Regions from separate parts of the Kitasatospora acidiphila genome, predicted to be linked through region 1. Evidence: predicted binding sites of a transcription regulator. Region 1 holds the regulator's gene; the other holds the start of a gene.
The links. Region 1 encodes HrcA, which represses chaperone genes, less so after heat shock. Its sites were predicted from a motif close to TTNGCACTCNGNNNNNCNGAGTGCNAA; they were not measured.
Positions count from the first base shown of each region.

Region 2: the regulator HrcA is predicted to act here: its motif matches at 959-985, upstream of groES (co-chaperone GroES).

Region 1 is NZ_VIGB01000003.1:6,026,892-6,030,310, forward strand. Features, by position in the region: gene pspAB (PspA-associated protein PspAB) at 1-458, opposite strand, end outside; gene htpX (zinc metalloprotease HtpX) at 506-1,435, opposite strand; gene hrcA (heat-inducible transcriptional repressor HrcA) at 1,686-2,873, shown strand; partial or broken gene dnaJ (molecular chaperone DnaJ) at 2,938-3,419, shown strand, end outside.
Region 2 is NZ_VIGB01000003.1:5,433,577-5,436,995, reverse strand. Features, by position in the region: gene groL (chaperonin GroEL) at 1-367, opposite strand, end outside; gene groES (co-chaperone GroES) at 511-816, opposite strand; partial or broken gene E6W39_RS25930 (class I SAM-dependent methyltransferase) at 1,047-2,223, shown strand; gene E6W39_RS25925 (polysaccharide deacetylase family protein) at 2,220-3,134, opposite strand; gene E6W39_RS25920 (hypothetical protein) at 3,160-3,419, opposite strand, start outside.

The sequences.
Region 1 (3,419 bases):
ATCGGCGCGAACGGGTAGAAGGTGCCCCGCTTGTAGAGGTAGACCAGGCCCAGCGACTGGCCCTCGTCGTTCCTGAAGGTCACGATCGAGCAGAGGAGTTGCGGCCCGAAGCCGTTGGCCTCCAGCTCGCTGTTGACCGCGTGCAGGTCGTTGACCAGCTCGGGCAGCTCCTCCGGGAGGTGCCGGGCGAGCAGCCAGGAGTAGCCGTACTCGTCCCGGCTGGCCTCCACCGGCACACCGCCGTTGGGCGTGTCGGCGTCCAGCAGGGCCCGCACCTGCGCCTCCACCTCGTGGAAGGCGCCGCCCTCCACGGCGGCGAAGCAGACCGAGCCCAACCCGGTGGGGGTGAACCCGGCGGCGGCCTCCAGGGTGAGTGCCGCGGACGGGATGCCGAAGAGCTGGTCGAGGTCCGGCTTGACCGGCTTGCTGCGGCCCAGCAGGGCGTCCAGGAATCCCACGGATCGTTGCCTTCCGTTCGTGCGGTGGGTTCGTGCGGGGGAGGGGCTCAGCGGCCCAGCTCGCCGGAGATCTTCTCCAGCTGCGCCAGCCGCTGCTCCAGGCTCGGGTGGGTGGACATCAGCTGGCTCGCCACCTCCTTGGCGCTCAGCGCGGGGGCGAAGAAGAAGGCGTTGTACGGCTGGGCCTTGCGCAGGTCCTGGGTCGGGATCGCGCCGATCTGCCCGGTCACCTTGGTCAGCGCCGAGGCCAGCGCGCTGGGCCGGCCGGTGAGCTGGGCGGCGGCCCGGTCGGCGGCCAGCTCCCGGTAGCGGGAGAGCAGCCGGGTGAGCAGGAAGCTGATCGCGTAGACCACCATGCTGACCAGCGAGACGAGCACGATCGCGATGGCGGCGTTGTCATTGTTGTTGTTGTTCCGGTTGCCGCCGCCGCCCCACATGCCGGTGTAGAGCGCGATCCGGGTGATCGCGCCGGCCAGCACGCCGAGGAACCCGGCGATGGTCATCACCGCGACGTCCCGGTGGGCGACGTGCGACAGCTCGTGCGCCAGCACGCCCTCCAGCTCCTCCGGCTCCAGCCGGCGCAGCAGGCCGGTGGTGACGCAGACCACCGCGTTGTTCGGGTTGCGGCCGGTGGCGAAGGCGTTGGGCATGTCGTTGTCGGCCACCGCGACCCGGGGCTTGGGCATGTCGGCCAGCGCGCAGAGCCGGTCAATGGTGCCGTGCAGCTGCGGGTACTGCTCGGGGGTGACCTCGTGGGCGCCCATGGCCCGCTGGGTGATCTTGTCGCTGAACCAGAACTGCGCGATGAACAGGCCGCCGGAGAGCAGCACGATCAGCGGCCACGCGCCCCTCAGCAGCACGATCAGGATGCCGGTGAACCCGACGTACAGCAGCCCGATGAGGAACATCGTGGTGACCATCCGACCGGTCAGACCCCGATCGGGAGCAAAGCGGGTGTGGGTGCCGGACGCCGACATTTCTGCTCCTAGGGTCCATCCGTCTTGACTGATATCGATGCTGCCACTTCGACCGGCGCCCGGCACCCACCTGGCGGGACTTCCACACGTGATCCGTGCTTCATCCCCGCCACGGGGCGTTCCTGCCGTCGGACCCGGGCCTTACACTGGCAGGTACGGTTCTGGCACTCTTCAATGCAGAGTGCCAGCCGACCTACGGAGAGTGCAGGGCCCGGCACCAGGACAACGTGCGAAGAGGGAGGTGCGTGCCATGTTCGACGAACCGGAATCCGATCCGCGCGCAACCGGCGGCGAGCCGGTCGTTGGCAGCTCGTCGTCGTCGACCTCGTCCCGAGCCGCCAGGGCCAAGGCGCCGAACCGGCGTCCGGCCCGCACCCCGGCGACCCGCCCCGCCGCACCCGTCGAGCACCCCGGCACCCTGCCGCTGGACGACCGCAAGCTGGCCGTGCTGCGCGCCATCGTGCAGGACTACGTCGGCACCGAGGAGCCGGTCGGCTCCAAGGCGCTGGTCGAGCGCCACAACCTGGGCGTCTCCCCGGCGACCGTGCGCAACGACATGGCCACGCTGGAGGATGACGGCTACATCCAGCAGCCGCACACCAGCGCCGGCCGGATCCCGACCGACAAGGGCTACCGGCTGTTCGTCGACCGGCTGGCCGAGATCAAGCCGATGAGCGCGCCCGAGCGCCGCGCGATCCGCCACTTCCTGGACGGCGCGGTCGACCTGGACGACGTGGTGGCCCGCACCGTGCGGCTGCTGGCCCAGCTGACCAGGCAGGTCGCGGTGGTGCAGTACCCGTCGCTGATCCGCTCCTCGGTCCGTCACGTCGAGCTGGTGATGCTGGCCCCCACCAAGGTGCTGCTGGTCCTGATCACCAACACCGGCCGGGTCGAGCAGCGTATGGTGGACTGCCCCGCGCCGATCGGCGAGAGCACGCTGGCCGAGCTGCGGGCCCGGTTGAACGCCAGGGCGGGCGGCTGCCGGTTCCCGGAGGTGCCGGCCCTGGTCGAGGACCTGCCGCTGTCCTTCGAGCCGGCCGAGCGCCCGATCGTCTCCACGGTGCTCTCCACCTTCTTCGAGTCCCTGGTCGAACAGAGCGAGGAGCGGATCATGCTGGCCGGCACCGCCAACCTCACCCGGTTCGGCCACGACTTCCCGCTCACCATCCAGCCGGTGCTGGAGGCGTTGGAGGAGCAGGTGGTCCTGCTCCGCCTGCTCGGCGAGACTAATGACGGCGGCATGACCGTCCGGATCGGACGTGAGAACGACTACGAGGGCCTGAATTCCACGTCGGTCGTCTCGGTCGGTTACGGTTCGGGCGATGAGAGCGTGGCCAAACTCGGAGTCATCGGGCCGACCCGGATGGACTACCCCGGCACCATGGGGGCGGTCCGGGCGGTGGCCCGGTACGTGGGGCAGATCCTCGCCGAGTCGTAGCAACAACCCATAGCAGCCCAACCCTTAGCAATACTGTCTAGAGGCGGAACAAGCGGAGTCATTGGTGGCCACGGACTACTACGCGGTACTCGGCGTCCGACGCGACGCGGGGCAGGACGAGATCAAGAAGGCGTTCCGGCGCCTGGCACGTGAACTGCACCCGGACGTCAACCCGGACCCGAAGACGCAGGAGCGGTTCAAGGAGATCAACGCCGCCTACGAGGTGCTCTCCGATCCGCAGAAGCGCCAGGTCTACGACCTCGGCGGCGACCCGCTGTCGCCCAACGGCGGCGGCGCGGGCGGCTTCGGCGCCGGTGCGGCGGGCTTCGGCTTCTCCGACATCATGGACGCCTTCTTCGGCGCGGCGGCCGGCCAGCGCGGGCCCCGCTCGCGCACCCGGCGCGGCCAGGACGCGATGATCCGCCTGGAGATCACCCTGGAGGAGGCCGCCTTCGGCACCACCAAGGAACTCCAGGTCGACACCGCCGTCACCTGCACCACCTGCAGCGGCGAGGGCGCGGCCCCCGGCACCACCGCGCAGACCTG
Region 2 (3,419 bases), 590 kb from region 1:
CGGCCTTGTCGATGCCCTTCTTCAGGGCGGCCGGGCCGGCACCCGCGGCGACGTTGCGCAGACCCTCGTTGACCAGCGCCTGGGCCAGCACGGTGGCGGTGGTGGTGCCGTCACCCGCGACGTCGTTGGTCTTGGTGGCGACCTCCTTGACCAGCTGCGCGCCAAGGTTCTCGTACGGGTCGTCCAGCTCGACCTCGCGGGCGATGGTGACACCGTCGTTGGTGATGGTCGGGGCACCGAACTTCTTGTCGATGACGACGTTGCGGCCCTTGGGGCCGATGGTCACCTTGACGGTGTCGGCAAGCTTGTTGACACCGCGCTCCAGCGAGCGGCGGGCGTCCTCGTCGAACTGCAGGATCTTCGCCATGATTCCGTTTCCTCGGGATATCTGCGTTACGTGACGTTGCGTGAAGCCAGTGAGGCCAAACAGCCGCGCCCCGGGCCCCTGTCACTGGCGGACACGGATCCGGGGCGGGGCCGGTTCGGCGGACCGCGGGTCCGCCGGGACGCTTACTTCTCGATGATGGCGAGAACGTCGCGGGCCGAGAGGACGAGGTACTCCTGGCCCTGGTACTTCACCTCGGTGCCGCCGTACTTCGAGTACAGGACGACGTCGCCGACCTGGACGTCGAGCGGCAGGCGCTGGCCATCCTCGAAGCGGCCCGGGCCGGTGGCCAGGACGACGCCCTCCTGGGGCTTCTCCTTGGCGGTGTCCGGGATAACCAGGCCGGAGGCCGTGGTGGTCTCGGCGTCGAGCGGCTGGACCACGATGCGGTCCTCAAGCGGCTTGATGGCAACCTTGCTGCTGGTGGTCACGTCCGAGCTCCCCTTCGGAGATTACGGGGTTGTCTAACAGGCAGAGGGGCGAGGTCCAGGACTGCCGTCGCGGGGGTCAGACCGGTACCGTCGCGTTAGCACTCCCCCTGGGGAGAGTGCCAGGAACGACCATAGGCCGCGGTTAGCACTCAGTCAACCAGAGTGCCAACGGCGCGCCCAGCCCACTTCTCGGAATTCGAGGCCGCGGCGCGGGCCGGGACAATCATGGAGTGGACACCGAGATCTTCACTGCCCTACTGACCGGCGAAGGCCGCCAACTCCTCGACGAGGTACGGGGGTTGACCCCCTCTGGCGAGCTGGCCGCGGCCACCCGGCTGCGCCGCGCGCACCCGGCCGAACTGGTGTCGGCGGCGATCGGCCAGGAGCGGCTGCGGCAGCGCGCCCGCGCCAAGTTCGGCGACGACGCCGAGCGGATGTTCTTCACGCCCAACGGAGTCGAACAGGCGACCAGGCGCGAGGTCGCCGACTGGCGGGCCGCCCGCTTCGCCGCCCTCGGCGTGGCCCGGCTGGCCGACCTGTGCGGGGGCATCGGCGGCGACGCGATCGCCCTGGCCCGGGCCGGGATCTCGGTGCTGGCGGTCGACCGGGACCCGCTCACCTGCGCGGTCGCCACCGCCAACGCAGCGGCCCTGGGCCTGTCCGACCGGATCGAGGTGCGCTGCGCCGACGTCACCGAGACCGACACCGCCGGCTTCGACGCGGTCTTCACCGACCCGGCCCGGCGCGGCGCCCGGGGCCGGATCTTCGACCCCGAGGCCTACTCGCCGCCGCTCTCCTGGGCCGTCGAGGCCGGCCGCAGCACCCGCTTCGGCGCGCTCAAGGTCGCCCCCGGCATCCCGCACGAGGCGGTGCCCGCGGACGCCGAGGCCGAGTGGGTCTCCGACCACGGCGATGTGAAGGAGGCGGTGCTCTGGTTCGGCACCGGCGCCGCCGAGCCGCACCGCGCCAGCCTGCTGCCCGGCCGCCGCACCCTCACCGGCGGCCGGCTCCCCGACCCCGCCCCCGGCCCGGTCCGCGAGTACCTCTACGAACCGGACGGCGCGGTGATCCGCGCCCACCTGGTCGCCGAGGTGGCCGCCGCCCTGGGCGGTGCCACCCTGCTCGACCCCACATCGCCTACCTGACCTCCGACACCCTCACCCCCACCCCTGGGCCACCCCCTACCGCATCACCGACGTGCTCCCGTTCAGCGTCAAGAAGCTCAAGGCGCTGCTGCGGGAGCGGCAGGTGGGCACGGTGGTGATCAAGAAGCGCGGTTTCGCCGTCGAACCCGACGAGCTGCGCAAGAAGCTCCGCCCCGAAGGAGTGAACTCCGCGGTGGTCATCCTCACCAGGATCGGGACGGCTCCGACGATGCTGCTGGGGCAGGAGGCCGCCGCCGGCTAGCTCGGCGCCTGGATGTAGTCCTCCAGGCGCGCGACGGCGAAGCCCTGCTCCTGGATGCGGCTCAGCAGTTCGCCGAACATGTCGGTCATGGTCTCGCCCTTGAGGTCCTTGGGGCCGCGGAAGTGGGCGAGGATGATGTCACCGGCGTGCAGCTTCTTGTCCCCGGACTGGTACTGCATGTCGTGGATCTGCATCGTCTCGTGCCACAGCACGATGGCGCGCGGACCGCACTGCTGGACGGCGTTGTTGAGGTTGGCGGTGCTGGCGCCGTCGCCGTAGGGCGGGCGGAACAGGAACGGCGGGGTGCCGTACTCCTTGGTCAGCACCCCCTGGTCGCCGCAGACCTCCTGCTTCTGCACCTCGGCCGACTTGGTGCTCATCGCCGGGTGGTGCAGCGTGTGGTTCTGGATGTGGTTGCCGAGGGCCTGCAGCGGCTTGAAGTAGGCGTAGTCGTTCTTGATGGCGTCGTCCATCAGGAACATGGTGACCGGGACCTTCAGGTCGTTCATCATCTCGATGAACTTGGGGTCCTTCTCCTCACCGTCGTCGATGGTCACGAAGACCACCTTGTCGCTGGTGGGGATGGAGCTGATCACCGGGACCTGGCCGGTCTTGGTCAGCTTGACCGGCTTGTCGGCCGGCGCCGCCGGGCGCGCGGGGAGCGGCTGGAGCTTCCACTTCGCCCAGTCGGCGGCCGGCACCGCGCCGCCGGCGGCGCTCGGCGAGGCGGCGGCCGGCGAGCCCTCGACCGACGGCGAGGCGGCGGGGGCGCCGCTCTGCGGCACCGCGCCCGCGTTGGACCCGCCACTGCCACCGCTGCTGCTGGAGCCGGAGCAGCCGCTGACCGTGACGAGCAGGGCCAGTGCGCCCACCGCGGCCGCCGTCGCACTACTCCAGGTGTTCGTCTTCACGGCGCCGGGCTCCCCAGGTTTCTGATCAGTCGTCGGATGCTGCCGAGACTACATACTCGCTGTGGAACGCCCAGCGGTGGACCGGGCGCGCCAGCAGGCCGTCCGGCGGCTGCGGGGCCTCGGCCGGTTCGGCCCGCTCCGGCCACCAGCTGATCACCAGGACCCTCTCCCCGGGCGCGCTGAACAGCTCCGTCCGGGCCGCGCCGGCCCCGGCCAGCGCCGGCACCACCCGCTCCCGGGCCCACGCCAGCAGCTCGGCACCGCGCCCGTCGGCCGCGCGGGCCT